Candidatus Vesicomyosocius sp. SY067_SCS001: one gene and its partner. The protein of the gene in region 1 interacts with the protein of each later gene in a pairwise test. Links are inferred from orthologs where the notes say so. Each region holds a gene or a part of one and is shown on either strand. Other genes may lie near its edges. The genes, in order: aceE and groL.

Region 1 (9,963 bases):
TAAGGGTGGAAGTAAACGTATTGTTTGACCAGTAATATTAATTAAAAGTTTGTTGTTTAATGCTTTTTGTAAAAGAGTAGAACAATTTTGGTTTAACTCAATGGCAATCATTAAACCTTTTGAGCGAATTTCAAATACTTTGTTTGAATTTTTAAGTTTGTTTCTAAAACTAGATGTTATGTATTCACCCATTACTAAAACATTATCTAAAATATTATCTTTTTCGATAATTTCTAATACAGTAAGTGCTGTTTTACAAGCCAGTGGATTACCACCAAAGGTGGATCCGTGTGTACCAGGCATTAGTAATTGTGCAGCTTTTCCTTTTGCAAGACAAGCACCAATAGGCATACCATTACCAAGTCCTTTAGCTAAAGTGAATAAATCTGGTGTTATATTGTTATAACAATGTGCAAATAATTTACCAGTACGACCTATGCCTGTTTGTATTTCATCAAGAATTAATAACCAATTATTATTATTGCAAATTTTTTGAACTTGGTTCAGGTAATTCTTATTTGGGATGATAATACCACTTTCACCCTGAATAGGTTCAAGCATAACTGCAACAATATTCTTGTTATTTTCATGAGCTTTAATTGCTTTAATATTATTAAAGTCAAAATAGATAAATTTACTAACTAATGGTGTAAAACCTTTTTGTATTTTAGGATTGCCAGTGGCTGAAAGTGTTGCCATAGTGCGTCCATGAAAACTTTGGTTAGCAGTTAAGATGGTTGGGTTGTTAATATGATTAGCATGTCCATGTAAGCGAACAATTTTAATAGCTGCCTCATTTGCTTCAGCACCAGAATTGGCAAAAAAAGCTTTATCCATGTTAGATAATTGGCATAATTTTTTAGCTAAATCTTCTTGGTGCTGGATATGATACCAATTACTGGTATGTAGTAAATTAGCAGCTTGTGTTTGAATTGTTTTTGTAATTTCTTGATGACAATGTCCCAGACCAACAACACCCACACCACAAAGCGCGTCTAGATATTTTTCACCTTTGTCATCTATCAGATAGCAACCTACACCTTTAACAAAAGTAACCTTAAGTGGTGTATAGTTTGACATTAAATAGGACATTATGATTATCTAAAACAATTAATAAAAAGCTCTAAATTAAGCTTTTATTACCAATCATAAAATAATTTATGATTGGTAAGTTAATGGTGGAGCCATTTCATTATTAATTTTATCTAATTCTTTTTTGTATCCTTCATAAAAAGAGCCCACTGGGGGGTTAATCCAATCTTTATAAGAAAAACCATTGACTTGTGTATGAGTTTTGAAAGTATTTTGTAATACAATTCTTTTAGCACTTAATTCGTTAAAATGTTGACTTGTTGCAATCATTTTGATCTCCTATAATATGTAAGTAAGTAAACGTCGGCATTATACACTTTAAATAAGATTTAAGGTTTTTGTCTTAAATGTGTATAAATTACCTTATAATTTATATTAAAGTTATGCTTTAATATAAATTATTTTTCAAAGAATTTAAGGAGTATATATGCAGTTAAATATTTCTGGTCATCATCTTGATATTACCGAAGCAATTAAACAACATTCGTTAATAAAATTAAACAAAATAAAGAATCATTTTAATCAAGTAATTAACATTAATATAATCTTAGAAGTTAAAAAAGATGTACAAAAAGCCGAGGCAATAATCCATGTTAGTGGTGCAGATTTATTTGCAAAAGCAGAAAGTTCTGATATGTACAACTCTATTGATCAAATGGTTAATAAATTAGATGTTCAAATTAAAAAACATAAAGAAAAATTAAACAACCAGAGAAAAAAACTAATAACAATCTGAGTTTTATTTAAACATTTATATTGTTTTAAAAGATAAGAGCAATACTGATGTCAGAAGTTGAAAATACTTCGTTTGAAGAACGGCTTAAGAAATTAATAAAGTATTTTGGAGAACTTAAAATATAAAGAGGTAACCTCTTATCTTTGTTTGAGCTACACACACTTGAAATTGTTAGTTTGTTAGAAAGTATATCGTCTAAAGACAGGATTCAAGTTTGGTTAAATATTGATTTGGAATTAAAAGTGATATTATTAAAAATTTGAATGAAAATGAAAATGAAAATGTTGAATCTTACTTGTTAAGTAAAACGGATATTGCTAATATTGTAAAGACTATAGAAATCTTGGATACGAAGAATCCATCTGATATTATACCTAAATTACCTGAATCAGAAATACATAACTTATTATTAATATTGGATTATAAACATAAAGATCACTTAAAACGAGTTTTATCTTATCCTAAAAACTCTGCTGCCGGTTTAATGAATATTGATATTATTACCGTACGTAGTAATGTGACAGTAGGTACAGTTATTCGTTATCTACGTTTGTTAAAAGAAATGCCGATTGATACTGATCAAGTATTTGTGGTTAATAAATCTTATCAATACCTGGGCTCTATTTATATTGCTACTTTATTAACTAATGAAGCTGAACAAAATATTAATCTACTCATAAACAAAAAATTAAAACCTATTCTAGCTACTACTGTTGATAATGAAGTAGCTAGTCTATTTGGACAGAGGAACTTAATATCTGCTCCTGTGGTTGATGAAAGTAACCAGCTTATAGGCCGTATAACCATTGATGATGTGGTTGATATTATTCGAGATGAAGCTGAACACTCAGTTATGTCAATGGCTGGTTTGAATGAAGATGAGGGCGTATTTTCTCCTGTTATACAAAGTGCTAAGCGTCGTAGTATTTGGCTTGGAATTAATCTAATTACAGTTTTTATTGCTGTATTTTTTATCGGTCTTTTTGAAGCTACTTTACAAGAAAAAATTGCATTAGCAATTTTAATGCCAGTTGTGGCATCAATGGGTGGTATTGCTGGTACACAAACACTTATCTTGGTAACACGTGGTATAGCAACAGGCAGGGTAACAGAGACTAACCTTAAAGTATTAATGAATAAAGAGGTTGCAATTGGGGTTTTAAATGGTATTTTCTGGTCTTTAATTATTAGTGTGGTAACTTATATTTGGTTTACAGATTTGATGCTAAGCCTAGTAATAGCGTTGGCGATTATTGTTAATTTAATCTTTGCTGCTTTTTCAGGTGCATTTTTACCATTACTACTAATTAAATTTAAAATTGACCCAGCACTTGCCGGTGGGGTTATTTTGACGACAATTACTGATGTTATCGGTTTTTTAGCTTTTTTATCTTTAGCGACTTTGATTGTTTAGTAATGGAAGTTTTTAAAAATATCACTTAATTGTTTTTTAGTTTAATGGTTTCATTATTAATTGAGAAAAATTTTATTTAGTGGTATTTTTAGTATTTTACTAAATAGTATTATAGCTTGGTCGGTTTTTGTTCATTTATAGAGAAGTTTTGATTTGTATACATTTATGGGATTGTTCTGGTACAGGTGAGGTATTATCCATTATAGATGTATATTGTATATCTCTTAATATTTATGCATAACTTTAATTAATATCTATACATAATGTTAACTTGTCAAAAATATTGGTATATCTTTAATTTCTAGTCTTATTCTTAGTTAGGTTAGATTTTAACTGTAATTAATCCTATTATTAAAAATATTGAGTAGAAATATTGTTATTCTTTAGCCAAATTCTAAATCTTCCTTGAATTTCATTTAACACTTTTTGACTATCTGCTTCAAATCTAAGAACCAAACAAGACGTAGTATTAGAAGGGCGAATTAACCCCCAGCCATTGTCATAGTCAACACGAATACCATCAATAGTGGTAATTTTTGCATTAGGGAAATCTACATTTTTAGCTAATTTATTCATGACATTAAATTGTTCTCCTTGTTGTTCAAAATGAATATTAATTTCTGGTGTATTGACATTATCAGGTAATTCAGAAAATATTTCGGCACAAGTTTTTTTTGTTTTTGATAAAATTTCAAGCAACCTAGCACCTGTATAAAGCGCATCATCAAATCCATACCAACGCTCTTTGAAGAAGATATGTCCACTCATTTCTCCACCAAGTGCTGCACCAGTTTCTTTTAATTTAGCTTTAATAAAACTATGTCCTGTGCGTGACATAATGGCTTCGCCACTATGTTTGATGATGTCTTTGGATAACAGTGATGAACACTTAACATCAAAAACAATCTTGGCACCTTTATTACGCTTGAGAATATCTCTTGAATATAAGATCATTTGTCTATCTGCCCAGATTACATTTCCTTTGTTGTCAATCAAGCCCAATCTATCACCATCACCATCAAAGGAAAAGCCCATGTCTGCACCTGTATTTCTTACTTCTTTAATAATATATTCAAGGTTATGAAGTTTAGAAGGGTCAGGATGGTGATTAGAAAAGTTACCATCAACTAAACAAAATAATTTTGTTACTTTAACACCTAATTGTTCAAATAGTTTTGGTGCAATATTACCTGCAACTCCATTTCCTGCATCAACAACAATACTAAATGATTTGTCTAATTTAATATCATTAGTAATACGCTTAATATAATCTTGTTCAATGTTAACTTTAATTGAAGTTCCATGACCTGAGGAAAAATCACCAATCTGAATACGCTGATAAAGCGCTTGAATACGTTCACCCGAGAGTGTTTCTCCTGCAATTATGATTTTAAAACCATTATATTCTGGTGGATTATGTGAACCTGTAATCATTACACCTGAAGTACTAACCTTAGTATGCGTTGCAAAATATACCAAAGGAGTTACTACCATACCAATATCCACAATATGACACCCACTTTTTTTAAGACCTTCTGTTAAAGCTTGCATTAAATCAAGACTACTGAGTCTACCATCACGACCAATAACAATATTACGTTCACCTTTAGAAATAGATTCGCTACCAATTGCTAAACCGAGAAGTTTAACATTTTCAGGAGTTAAATCATGCTTAGCAATACCACGGATGTCATAAGCTTTAAAAATTGATTGTGAAATATTCATAATTCAATAAGATAGTGTACAATAAAGCTTTTATTTTAAACATAAAACTAATTAAGTGAAAGAACAGTTTAAAGTTATTGCAATTGACAATAAAATGATGACGCTTGAAGTTGATCGCTCAAGCGGTTGTAATAGTTGCGAATCAACTAGTAGTTGTGGTACAGGGATATTGTCTAATTATTATTCTGTGTTTAACAGGCCATATCGAGATAATATTTTAGCTGGTGATTTTGTAACATTAGAAATTTCTTCAAGTAAATTATTTTTACGTGCTTTTCAACTTTACATACTACCATTGTTATCATTATTTATAGGCGGAGTGTTAGGTAGTATCTTATATACAATTAACGAAATAGGACAAATTGTATTTGCTTTGATTGGTTTTTTTGCCTCATTTGTATTTATTAAATATTTTATAAAGTAGACTCTAAAGATATAATAATTTTGGGATAATTGGTTTTTTTTAAATAAATTATACATTATTATGTTAGTTCAAGATATTGACCCTTTGGAAACCCAGGAATGGCTAGAAGCTTTTAAATCTGTTATTCGTATTGAAGGCGATGATCGTGTTAAGTTTTTGTTAAATCAATTAATAGACATGGCGTATAACGAAGGGATAGATTTACCAAAAGATATTAATACCTCTTATCTAAACAGTATTTCTAAAGAAAAAGAAGTTGTAACTGATATTAATGAAGATATTGAGGAAAGAATTTCAGCTATTGTTCGTTGGAATGCTATGGTAATGGTAGTAAAGGCTAATCAGTTGCCGTATGATTTAGGTGGACACATTGCTTCATTTGCATCAAGCGCAACTTTATATGAAGTTGGTTTTAATCATTTTTATCGTGGGCCTGATGCACATCAGGGTGCAGATCTTGTCTTCTTTCAAGGACATATATCTCCAGGTATTTATTCCCGTGCTTATTTAGAAGGACGTATTACTGAGGATCAGATGCTTAAATTTCGTCAAGAAGTTGGAAAGGAAGGTTTATCTTCTTATCCTCATCCATGGTTAATGCCAGATTTTTGGCAATTTCCAACAGTTTCAATGGGTTTGGGTCCAATTATGGCAATTTTTCAAGCACGATTTATGAAATATCTTCATCACCGTGAAATTAAACAAACTGACAAGCGTACTGTTTGGGCATATTTAGGTGATGGTGAAACTGATGAGCCAGAAGCATTAGGTGCTATATCAATGGCAGGTCGTGAAAAATTAGACAATCTTATTTTTGTTATTAATTGTAATCTTCAGCGCCTTGATGGTCCTGTACGTGGTAATGGAAAAATTATTCAAGAATTAGAAGGTGTATTTCATGGTTCTGGTTGGAATGTGATTAAAGTTATTTGGGGAGGTAAGTGGGATGAATTATTTGCCAGAGATACTCAAGGACTCTTAAAAAAACGCATGGAAGAAGTGGTGGATGGCGAATATCAAGCTTATAAAGCTAAAGATGGGGCTTATGTACGTAAACATTTTTTTGGTAAGTATCCTGAATTATTAGCCATGGTTGAAGATATGAGTGATGATGAAATTTATCATCTTGATCGTGGTGGTCATGATCCTTATAAGGTGTTTCAAGTTTATCATTCTGCTAAAGCATGTCACGACAAACCAACGGTTATTTTGGCTAAAACGGTTAAAGGTTATGGTATGGGTGAGGCTGGTGAAGGACAAAATACTACCCACTCACAAAAAAAAATAGGACTAAAACAAGTTGAAATTTTTGCTAAACGCTTTGATGTTCCAGTTACTGAAGAAGACGTTAAGTCTTTAAATTTTTATAAGCCAGCACTTGATAGTGAAGAAATGGTTTATATGCGTGCTAAACGTAAGAAACTAGGAGGTTCTTTGCCAGTACGTGCGTTTGATTTAGAACAAATAAAAATACCTAAACTGAATGTATTTGAAACGTTATTAAAATCAAGTGGAGACCGTAAAATGTCAACCACAATGGTATTTAACCGGGTTATAACATTATTAGTTCGTGATAAGCAGTTAGGCCCTAAAATTGTACCAATTATTCCTGATGAAGCACGTACTTTTGGTATGGAGGGTTTATTTAGACAATTAGGTATCTATTCTGCTTCTGGGCAACTTTATCAACCTGAAGATTCAGATAAAGTTATGTGGTATAAGGAAGACAAGAAAGGTCAAGTGTTACAAGAAGGAATTAATGAAGCAGGTGCAATTTCTGATTGGATTGCAGCCGCAACGGCTTATGCAACACATAATACTACTATGATCCCATTTTATATTTATTATTCTAAATTTGGCTTCCAACGTGTAGGGGATTTGGTTTGGGCGGCTGGAGATATGCAAGCTAAAGGTTTTTTAATTGGCGGTACTGCAGGACGTACAACACTTAATGGTGAAGGTTTACAGCATCAAGATGGTGACTCTCATTTAGTGGCAAATACCATTCCAAACTGTATTTCTTATGACCCAACTTATGGTTACGAATTGATGGTAATTATTCATTCTGGTCTTTATAGAATGTATGAAAAACATGAAAATATTTTTTATTATATTACTGTAATGAATGAGTTGTATACTCACCCAGAAATGCCAAAAAATTCTGAACATGGTATTATTAAAGGCATGTATAAATTAAAAACCATTGGCAAAAGTATGATAGAAGTACAATTAATGGGTTCTGGAACTATTTTAAGAGAGGTAGAAAAAGCTGCAAAAATGTTAGCTGATGACTGGGGGGTGAAATCCAGTATTTGGTCAGTTACAAGTTTTAATGAATTAACACGTGAAGCACAAGATATTGATAGAATCAATCGTTTTAATACAAGTGGTATTAAAAAACAAGTACCTTATATTACAAAATGTTTAGAAGACGCCAATGGACCGATAATCGTAGCAACTGACTACATGCGTAATTTTGCCGAACAAGTCCGTAAGTATGTTCCTAATCGATACGAAGTGTTAGGAACAGATGGTTTTGGTCGTTCTGATTCAAGAGCTGCACTTAGAGAATTTTTTGAAGTTAATGCTAAATACATAACGATAGTAGCATTAAAAGCGCTTTCAGATGAAGGGAAGATTGAAATTTCAATTTTTACAAAAGCGATTAAAAAATATAAGATTAATATCAGTAAACCTAATCCAATGACAGTATAAATAAATTTGTTTAGTAAATACTTATAATAAAACTAAATTTACTCTTGTATGAAAATATTTCTCTCACGTGCAAGAACTATTAATTTGAGGTTGTAAAAATTATTTTTCTAATAAAGCTTTACGAGATAATTTAATACGACCTCTATCTAAACCTATAACCTTTACATCAATTTTATCACCTTCTCTAAGATGATTCTTTACTTTTTCAATACGTTCATGAGAAATTTCAGAAATATGTAGCAAACCATCTTGGTTAGGCATGATGTTAATAAAAGCACCAAACTCAACAATTTTAACAACTTTACCTGTATAAACTTTATTCACTTCAGGTGTAGCAGTAACATCTTTTACCATTTGCACTGCTGTATCAAAGGATTTTTGGTTATTGGAAAAAATATTAACATTACCACTATCATCTACATCAATATTAGCGCAAGAAGTTGAGATAATACCTTTAATGGTTTCTCCACCTCTGCCAATTAAATCACGAATTTTATCAGTTTGGATTTTAATAATAGTAGTTTTAGGTGTATTTTTGTTTGACGTATTAGGTTCACAAATAACTTGATTCATTTGACCTAAAATATTTAATCTTGCCTCTTTAGCTTGTTTTAGAGCGATCTCCATAATTTCATGGGTAATATCCTGGATTTTAATGTCCATTTGTAATGCATTTACTCCACGTGATGTTCCTGCTACTTTAAAATCCATATCACCTAAGTGATCTTCATCACCTAAAATATCAGTCAATATAGTAAATCTATCATCTTCTTTAACTAAACCCATTGCAATGCCTGCTACTGGTGCTTTTATTGGTACACCTGCATCCATTAATGATAATGATGAGCCACAAACACTAGCCATAGAGCTAGAACCATTAGATTCGGTAATTTCTGAGACTACACGTACTGTGTACGGGAATTCTTCAATTGAAGGCAAGCAAGCAGTAATACCCCGGCGCGCTAGATGACCATGACCAATTTCACGACGCTTAATTGTAGCTAAGCGACCAGTCTCACCCACACAATATGGCGGGAAGTTGTAATGTAACAAGAAGTAATCATTTTGACGCTCGGAAGATTCTAATTTTTCAATTAATTGGGCATCACTCTTAGGGCCTAAAGTGGTTACAACTAAGGCTTGTGTTTCACCCCGAGTAAATAAAGCAGAGCCATGAGTATTCTTTAGAATACCTGTTTCAATCTTTAACTCACGAACAGTTTTATTGTTACGACCATCAATACGAGAATCATTATTTAAGATTCGCTCACGTACGGTTGATTTTTCAACCTCTTTAAAGTATTTGCTAACTTCTTCGGCAGAATTTCCGTTTTCATTTTCATTCTCCAATGCTTCAATTGCAGCCATTCTGATTTTATCAATTTTGGCATGACGGTCAAGTTTTTCCTTGATTTGGTAGGCTTTATTAATTTTTTTGCCAAATTTTGATTTGATATCACTTAATAAAACTTCATTAGTTATAGGTGCTGTCCAGTCCAATTTTTGCATGCCAACCTCAGTGGTAAATTCAGCAATATTAGTAACGGCAACTTGGTATTGTTCATGTGCATATATGATTGCACCTAGCATAATTTCTTCAGAAAGTTCATTAGCTTCTGACTCTACCATTAATACTGCTTTATCAGTGCCTGCAACCACCATGTCCAAATCTGAATTAGTCAATTCAATATAAGTTGGATTAAGAATATATTTACCATTAGAATAGCCAACACGAGAACCGCCAATTGGTTTACTAAATGGCACACCAGAAATACTTAGTGCAGCAGATACACCTAACATTGAAATAATGTCTGGATTAACCTCAGAATTAGCAGAAACAACGGTAATAATTACTTG
Region 2 (8,780 bases), 110 kb from region 1 along the record:
TTATAAGGCTTTATCATCGCTAGATGAAAGAAGTTTAGATATTTTACAATCTAGATACTTGAAAGAAGAAAAAACAACCCTATATACTTTAGCAGACAAGTATAGCATTTCAAAAGAAAGAGTGCGTCAACTTGAGACTAAAGCCATGCAAAAGCTTAAATCGAACTTACAAGAGTAAATTCTTTGAAAGATAAATTTAAACTTATGCATCAAGCTTAAAAATTTTATTAACTAGGAGAAAAAATGAATATTCGCCCCCTTCACGACCGTGTGGTCGTTCGTAGAGTAGAAGAAAAGAAAACCACTTCCAGTGGTTTAATTATTCCTGATTCAGCAACTGAGAAGCCTTCAGAGGGTGTTGTTGTTGCAATAGGTAATGGTAAAAAAAATGACAATGGTGATACAATTGCATTAGATGTAACAATCGGCGATAAAGTATTGTTTGCTCAATATGCTGGTACTGAAATTAAAGTAGATGGTAAAAAACTATTAATAATGAAAGAAGGCGATATTGTCGCAGTCATTAAATAAAGGAGATTAAAAATGTCAGCAAAAGATATAAAATTTGGCCCAGAAGCTAGGAATTTAATGTTAGACGGGGTAAATATGCTAGCTAACGCAGTCAAAGTAACATTAGGACCTAAGGGTAGAAATGTTGTTTTAGATAAATCATTTGGCGGTCCTACGATCACTAAAGATGGTGTTTCCGTTGCTCAAGAAATTACCTTAGAAGGTAAATTCGAAAATATGGGCGCGCAAATGGTAAAAGAAGTAGCATCAAAAACCAATGATATTGCTGGTGATGGCACAACAACAGCAACTGTGCTTGCGCAAGCTCTTGTTACTGAAGGTGTTAAGTCAGTAGCAGCAGGTATGAATCCTATGGATCTTAAACGAGGTATTGACAAAGCAACAGAAGTTGCTGTTAATGCACTACGCAACTTCTCACAACCTTGTAATGATACAAAAGCTATTGCTCAAGTAGGTACTATTTCTGCAAATTCTGACGTTTCTGTGGGTGATATTATTGCCGATGCTATGGAAAAAGTAGGTCAAGCAGGTGTTATTACCGTTGAAGAAGGTTCTGGTTTTGAAAATGAACTTGATGTAGTTGAAGGTATGCAATTTGATCGTGGTTATTTGTCCCCCTACTTTGTTAACAATCAAGATACAATGACTGCTGATCTTGAGTCTCCTTTTGTATTGTTACATGATGCAAAAATTTCAAATATTCGTGATTTATTACCAGCATTAGAAATCGTACAAAAATCAAGTAAAGCTTTGCTAATCATTGCTGAAGATATTGATGGTGAAGCACTAGCCACTCTAGTGGTTAATAATATGCGTGGTATTGTTAAAGTTGCCGCAGTTAAGGCTCCTGGTTTTGGTGATCGCCGTAAAGCAATTTTAGAAGATATTGCCATACTCACAGGTAGTGTAGTTATTTCAGAGGAAGTAGGTTTGTCTTTAGAAAAAGTAACTGAAGAACATCTTGGTACTGCTAAACGCATCGAAATTGGTAAGGAAAATACTGTAATTGTTGATGGTGCTGGTAAAAAATCTGATATTGATGGTCGTGTTAACCAAATTAAAGCACAAATCGAAACTACAACAAGTGATTATGATAAAGAGAAATTGCTTGAACGTTTAGCTAAACTTTCTGGAGGGGTTGCAGTAATTAAAGTAGGTGCTGCTACTGAAGTTGCCATGAAAGAAAAGAAAGACCATGTTGATGACGCTTTACACGCTACTCGCGCTGCTGTTGAAGAAGGCGTTGTTCCTGGTGGCGGTGTTGCCTTAGTCCGTACTATTAAAGCTTTAGATGGTTTGACTGGTGATAATCATGATCAAAATATTGGTATTGAAATTGCTAAACGAGCAATGGAAGCACCACTACGCCAAATCGTAACAAATGGTGGGGGTGAAGCCTCTGTTGTTCTCAATAATGTAGCTGATGGTAAAGATAACTATGGCTATAATGCAACAACAGAAGAATATGGTGATATGCTCAAGATGGGTATTTTAGATCCAACGAAAGTTGTGCGTGCTGCATTACAACATGCTGCTAGTATTTCAGGTCTTATGATTACAACCGAAGCAATGATTACTGATATCCCTCAAGACGTTACACCTGCTGCTTCTCCTGATATGGGTGGTATGGGTGGTATGGGTGGTGGAATGATGTAAATCAACCCCGCTCTATTATAAAAAAGCCCCATTTATGGGGCTTTTTTATAATAGAGCGGGGTCCTAATAGAGAGTAACATAGTTTAATAATTTAAATTATTAATGCTATCTAAAAGATTTTAAAGAGGAATAAATGCAAAACAAATTAATTTATTTAATAATATCTTTTTTAGGATTACAAGTACAAGCAGATTTACAATCTTTCGTAAATTCAAAAACTAATATCATAATTCCTTCTACTAAAATCGACAATATTTCATATTCTAACATTGATAACTTATCTTCAAAAGAATGTAGTGTATGTCATTATAATATTTATAAACAATGGACAAATTCAATGCATGCTAAAAGCACAGCATTAAAAGACCCTATTCATGGTCTTTTTTATGGCATGGTTGTAGGCAGTCCTAAAGTTGAGGGTATTAAAACAGGAAATGATAAAGATAAATATCCAGTTTGTTTAGAATGTCACTCTCCTGCAGCAGCAAAAGAAAAAAAAACAAAACTTAATGCTAAAAACTCCTTCTCTGAAGGAGTTAATTGTATCGCTTGTCATTCTTTAACTAAATACAAAAGAATAAAGAATCAAAATGATAGGGTAAAATTAGGCATAAAAGCTTATAAATACTCATCCCATCAAATACAAGGTCCTAATGGTACTAATAAAAAACATAAAAGATTTGGTGAAGGTGGAGTTGCAAATAATCCAGGCTTATTTAAAACCTCTAAGGCATGTCTAGGTTGTCATAATCAACGTAACAATTCTAAAAAAGTACCACTCTGTCAAACTGGTGGAGAAATTATATCTGCAGGGGGTTCTACTACTTGTCAGTCTTGTCATATGCCAGTAATTGAAGGTATTAGCAATCATACAATGATAGGTGGACATTCTGTTGAAATGGTAAGTAAAGGCCTGGTTATGACAATTAATGCTAAAGAGGCCTCTAATATGTTGTATATTAGTGTAAATGCAACTAACTTATTACCTCATAACTTCCCAACAGGCGCACCATTTAGAAATTTTTATATTACTGTTACTGCTCAAGATTACAATGACAACATCTTGTGGCAAAGTTCAAAGACTCATCCTATGATAGATGATAAAAAAGCTATGTTTATGTATATAATTGGTAATGATAACAACAAAACAACATCACCATCTAAAGCAACCAAAATTTTAGGAGATACTCGTTTAAAACCAAATGAAACTCGCATATTAAATTATAAAATTCCATCAAATGATGTTTCTATAGTTACGGCAAAAGCTTATTATGATTTGCTACTAGTACCAATGAAAAATAAATTTAGCTCAAAATTACCTAAACATTTGTTAGACTCTAAAGAAATAGCAAAAGCTATCATAATTATTAGATAATTTTTATTAAAAAATAAAAAATCATAATTTTTTAGAGGATTTTTTGGTATGATACTTGACAAATTCTCATATTCAAACATATGAATAGTTACGACTCTTCCTCTATTGAAGTTTTAACAGGTCTTGAACCAGTACGTAAACATCCAGGCATGTACACCGAAACTGAATGTCCAAACCACCTTGCTCAAGAGGTTATTGATAATAGTATTGATGAGGCAATTGCTGGGTATGCTTCAAAAATTAACGTTGTTTTATATAAAAATAATTCATTATCTGTTGAGGATAATGGTCGAGGTATACCTGTAGATATTCACCCTAAAGAAGGTAAATCAGGTGTTGAGGTAATCTTAACAAAACTTTATGCAGGTGGGAAATTTTCAAATGACTTATACCAATTTTCAGGAGGATTACACGGCGTTGGTATTTCAGTGGTTAACGCCCTATCTACTTTAGTAGAGGTTTGGATTAAAAGAGACGCTAAAGAACATCACATAACTTTTTCAAATGGTTCTAAAAAAACAGAACTTAAAGTAACTCGTAAGGTCAATAAGCATAACACAGGCACTATCATTAAATTTACACCTGATGCGCGATTTTTTGACAATATTAAATTCTCCGCAACTAAACTACATAATAATCTACGTTCTAAAGCAGTTTTATGCCCAGATTTAGAGATTAATTTTTATAATGAAATAAACAAAAAAACAAATAAATGGATTTATAAGAAAGGCTTAAAAGATTATCTATCCAGGTCTTTAGATGGCTTAGATTATCTACCAACAAATCCTTTTGTTGTTAATTATAAAACTAATGAACAACAACTTAATTGTTCAATTGCATGGACACAGTATAACACTAATATTATAGCTGAAAGCTACGTTAATCTTATCCCAACAATTAGTGGAGGTACACATGTTACTGGATTAAGATCAGGACTTACCGAAGCTTTAAAAGAATTTTGCGAATTTAGAAATTTAATACCAAAAAATATTAAACTCACTCCTGATGATGTTTGGCAAAAAATTTCTTATGTGTTATCCGTTAAGATAATGGATCCACAATTTTCTGGACAAACTAAAAAAAGACTCGCTTCTAGAGAATGTATTAGTTTTGTTGCAAATATAGTTAAAGACTCTTTTAGTATTTGGTTAAATCAACACACTAGTATTGCAAAAGAAATCGCTCAACTAGCTATTATCAATGCGCAAATAAAACTTAAAACTAACAAAAAAGTTATTCGTAAAAAAATAGTTAGTGGTCCTACCCTGCCTGGAAAATTATCAGACTGTATCAGCACTGACCTCAATCAAACAGAGATATTTCTAGTTGAAGGTGATTCTGCAGGTGGTTCTGCTAAGCAAGCAAGAAATAAAGAATACCAAGCTATTTTACCCTTGCGCGGTAAAATTTTAAATACTTGGGAAATTGATTCTGAACAAGTACTCGCTAGTAAAGAGATCCATGACATTAGCATTGCAATTGGTCTTGAACCTAATAGTGAAAATTTATCTAATTTAAGATATGGTAAAATTTGTATTCTTGCCGATGCAGATTCAGATGGTGCACATATCGCTACATTAATTTGTACTTTATTTGTAAAACATTTTCCAAAACTTGTTCAAGATGGTCATATTTTTGTTGCAATGCCCCCCTTATATCGTATAAATGCAGGAAAAAAAGTTTACTACGCCCTTAATAATAATGAACGAGACACCATTATTAGGAAGGTAGAAAACGAAAATAAACGTGTTAAAATTCAAATTCAACGGTTTAAGGGTTTGGGTGAAATGAATCCTTCTCAACTAAGAGAAACTACTATGCTGTCCCATACTAGACATTTAATCCAACTTACATCAAATAACCCGTTACAAGTTTTTAAAACTATGGATATGTTGTTAAGTAAAAAACGCGCAGCTGATCGAAAAAAGTGGTTGGAAGAAAATGGGAATTTAGCTAATGCTTAATACTAAACATAAAATCAAAGCAATTATTCTTTTATCTGGTGGATTAGATTCCACTACTACTTTAGCCATTGCTAAATCAAAAAAATTTAAATGCTATAGTCTAAGTTTTGATTATGGTCAAAAACAAAAATCAGAGTTACAATCAGCTAAAAAAATCGCTAAAATATTTATAACTTCTGAACACAAAGTGGTAAAAATATCATTATCTGGTATTAGTAAATCTGCTCTAACTAATGATAATATTGATGTACCAAGATTCTCTCAAAACAATAAAATCCCAATTACTTATGTACCTGCCCGCAATACTATTTTTTTATCTTATGCACTAGCATGGTCAGAAGTATTAAATTGTCAACATATATTTATTGGTGTTAATGAACTAGATTACTCAGGTTATCCTGATTGTAGAGAATCTTATATTAAGGCATTCGAAATAATGGCTAATCTTGCTACCAAACAAGGTATTGAAGGACAAAAATTAACCATTCATGCCCCACTAATTCATTTAAACAAAGCACAAATTATAAAAAAAGGACTTTCCTTAGGTGTTGATTATACACTTACAACAACGTGTTATCAAGCAGATAAAAATGGAAAAGCCTGTGGTATTTGTGATGCTTGTGAATATAGAAGATTAGGCTTTAAAGAGGCAAGAGTGCCAGATCAAACTAGATATCAAATTTAGCATTATTTGTATAGAACATTCTAATGAAAAATTTTGTAATTTAGTCTTGTATACTTCTTTTTTGACGATAAAATAATAATTTTTTGTAAATAGTTAAGGAAATGACAAATGAGTATTGAACAAAGAGTAAAAAAAGTTGTAGCTGAACAATTGGATGTAAGCGGGGATGTTGATAACAATGCCTCTTTTGTTGATGATTTAGGCGCAGATTCTTTAGATACTGTTGAATTAGTCATGTCTCTTGAAGATGAATTCGAATGTGAAATTCCTGATGATCAAGCAGAAAATATTACTAATGTTCAACAAGCAATTGATTACGTTAGTAATTTATAATTCTATTTATCAAACTTAACAAGTAAGGCGCTTATTTCTTTGAAATAAGCGCCTTACTATATTTTCCAACAAAAATAATATGAGTAAAAGAAGAGTTGTTATTACAGGTATGGGTATAATTTGTCCAGTTGGTTTAAGTGTTAGTGAATCTTGGGATAATATCCTCAAAGGCTACTCTGGTATTGCTTCGCTTACTAACATTAGTACCAAAGGTCAATCAGTTACTTTTGGTGGCTCAGTTAAAAATTTTAAAGTCACTGACTATCTAAGACCTAAAGATGCTAAAAAAATGGACACCTTTATTCACTATGGCATGGCTGCTAGCATTCAAGCTATTGAAGACAGTGGTATTGAAGTTACTGAGAAAAATGCTTGTCGTATTGGTGTTGCTATTGGAGCTGGTATTGGTGGGCTCGGCACAATTGAAAAAACCGCAGATTTATTTAGAGAAAAAGGTGCAGGACGTATTTCACCTTTTTTTGTTCCTTCTTCGATTATTAATATGATTTCTGGTAATCTATCTATTAAATATGGCTTAAAAGGACCTAATTTTGCCATTACTACTGCTTGCACTACAGGTACTCATAATATTGGTAATGCTTCTCGTTTAATTGAATATAATGATGCTGATGTGATGATTGCTGGTGGTGCTGAAATGTCAACTACCAATTGTGGGTTGGGGGGGTTTGCTGCAGCACGTGCATTATCTACTCGCAATGATGATCCAATAAGTGCTTCACGACCATGGGATAAAGACAGAGATGGTTTTGTACTTGGTGATGGTGCAGGTGTTATAGTATTGGAAGAGTTTGAACACGCGAAGGCTCGTGGAGCAAAAATCTATGCACAAGTATCGGGTTATGGTATGAGTGGAGATGCTTATCATATAACACTACCTTCAAAAGGTGGAGAAGGTGCGGCTAGATGTATGCAAAATGCTATGAAAAACTCAGGTATTAATATTGATGAAATTAATTATATTAACGCACATGGAACTTCCACATTAGTGGGTGATCAAGCAGAAACAGATGCTGTTAAATTAGCCTTTAGAGAGCAACACGCTTATAATATTGTAATAAGCTCAACCAAATCAATGACTGGACACTTATTAGGTGCTTCTGGGGGTATTGAAGCTATCTTTACCACACTCGCAATTCAAGACCAAGTGGTACCACCAACCATTAACATTATTAATCAAGATCCAAATTGTGATTTAGATTATTGCGCTAACGAAGCAAGAGAAATGACAATTAACCATGCTATTTCTAATTCATTCGGATTTGGAGGTACTAATGGTTCAATTGTATTGAGCAGAATTTAATACCTTTTATAATTGATTATTTTATGGTTGAATCAACAACTTTAATTTTATTAGCATCAGCTATTAACTCCTCAACAAACTCATAAATTGCAATTGCACCATTCTGTACACTACTAAGTGCAACCCTTTTATTCATAACTAAAGACCAGCTTTCCTCAGTTGCAACAAACTTTACAGCCCCGCCAATCAATGCCAAAATAATAATAATACTGAGAATAAATTTAATCATGTTTCTCCTTAGTTGTATGAATAATACCATTTGCTTTTAATAGGGCATTAATTAAGGGTTTTTCACCCCTGAACTTTATATATTGTTGCATAAAATCTAGGCTACCTCCTATCTGTAAAATATTATACAAGAAATCTTTAGAAGCATCAGAGCCAATACCACCTTTCTTTTGCACATAATAATAAGCATCAGCCGCCAAAACTTCTGCCCATTTATAACTAAAATATCCTGCTGCATAGCCACCATTGAAAATATGTTCAAAAGTATTTAAAAAACGATTTTCATTTATCATTGACATTAGAGATGTTTTTCTTTGAACTTGTTTTAATATAGTGTAACTATCTCTAGTAGATATGTGTGTTTTAAGATCCCACAATGCAAACTCACACTGTCGTAACATATTCAATGCTGAATTAAAGTTTTTAGAAGCAATAAGTTTGTTATACAATTCATCAGGTAAAGACTTTCTAGTTTTATAATGACTTGATATAAGAGAAATCACTTGTTTTTCAAATACATAAAACTCCATATACTGACTAGGTAGTTCAATTCCATCCCACGGTACACCAGATATCCCACTAGCACAAGGGTACTTAACTTTTGTTAACAGATGATGTAACACATGTCCAAATTCATGGAATAGAGTAATAATTTCATCAAATTCAAATAAAACTGGCTTATCTTTA

The links.
Region 2: the proteins of aceE (region 1) and groL interact in binary tests that used the Escherichia coli proteins (3 or more experiments, as listed by UniProt). The link is inferred for Candidatus Vesicomyosocius sp. SY067_SCS001 from one-to-one orthologs.

Annotation. Positions count from the first base shown.
Region 1 is NZ_CP054877.1:432,946-442,908, forward strand. What follows is about bases 5,147-8,306. They hold aceE (pyruvate dehydrogenase (acetyl-transferring), homodimeric type), read left to right. Parts: upstream 5,147-5,451; coding sequence 5,452-8,106; downstream 8,107-8,306. Other genes in these bases: HUW60_RS02130 (SoxR reducing system RseC family protein), read left to right, coding at 5,147-5,391; pnp (polyribonucleotide nucleotidyltransferase), read right to left, coding at 8,206-8,306. In the rest of the region: HUW60_RS02105 (aspartate aminotransferase family protein), read right to left, coding at 1-1,092; HUW60_RS02110 (hypothetical protein), read right to left, coding at 1,159-1,362; hpf (ribosome hibernation-promoting factor, HPF/YfiA family), read left to right, coding at 1,520-1,828; HUW60_RS02120 (magnesium transporter), read left to right, coding at 2,088-3,242; HUW60_RS02125 (phosphomannomutase/phosphoglucomutase), read right to left, coding at 3,594-4,967; more of HUW60_RS02130, read left to right, coding at 5,023-5,146; more of pnp, read right to left, coding at 8,307-9,963. UniProt on the Escherichia coli protein: Component of the pyruvate dehydrogenase (PDH) complex, that catalyzes the overall conversion of pyruvate to acetyl-CoA and CO(2).
Region 2 is NZ_CP054877.1:543,699-552,478, forward strand. Bases 1-2,865 are described here. They hold groL (chaperonin GroEL), read left to right. Parts: upstream 1-543; coding sequence 544-2,187; downstream 2,188-2,865. Other genes in these bases: rpoH (RNA polymerase sigma factor RpoH), read left to right, coding at 1-178; HUW60_RS02585 (co-chaperone GroES), read left to right, coding at 244-531; HUW60_RS02595 (cytochrome c family protein), read left to right, coding at 2,321-2,865. Also shown: more of HUW60_RS02595, read left to right, coding at 2,866-3,562; parE (DNA topoisomerase IV subunit B), read left to right, coding at 3,643-5,526; 7-cyano-7-deazaguanine synthase QueC, read left to right, coding at 5,519-6,211; acpP (acyl carrier protein), read left to right, coding at 6,320-6,544; fabF (beta-ketoacyl-ACP synthase II), read left to right, coding at 6,624-7,865; HUW60_RS02620 (hypothetical protein), read right to left, coding at 7,882-8,094; HUW60_RS02625 (M3 family metallopeptidase), read right to left, coding at 8,087-8,780.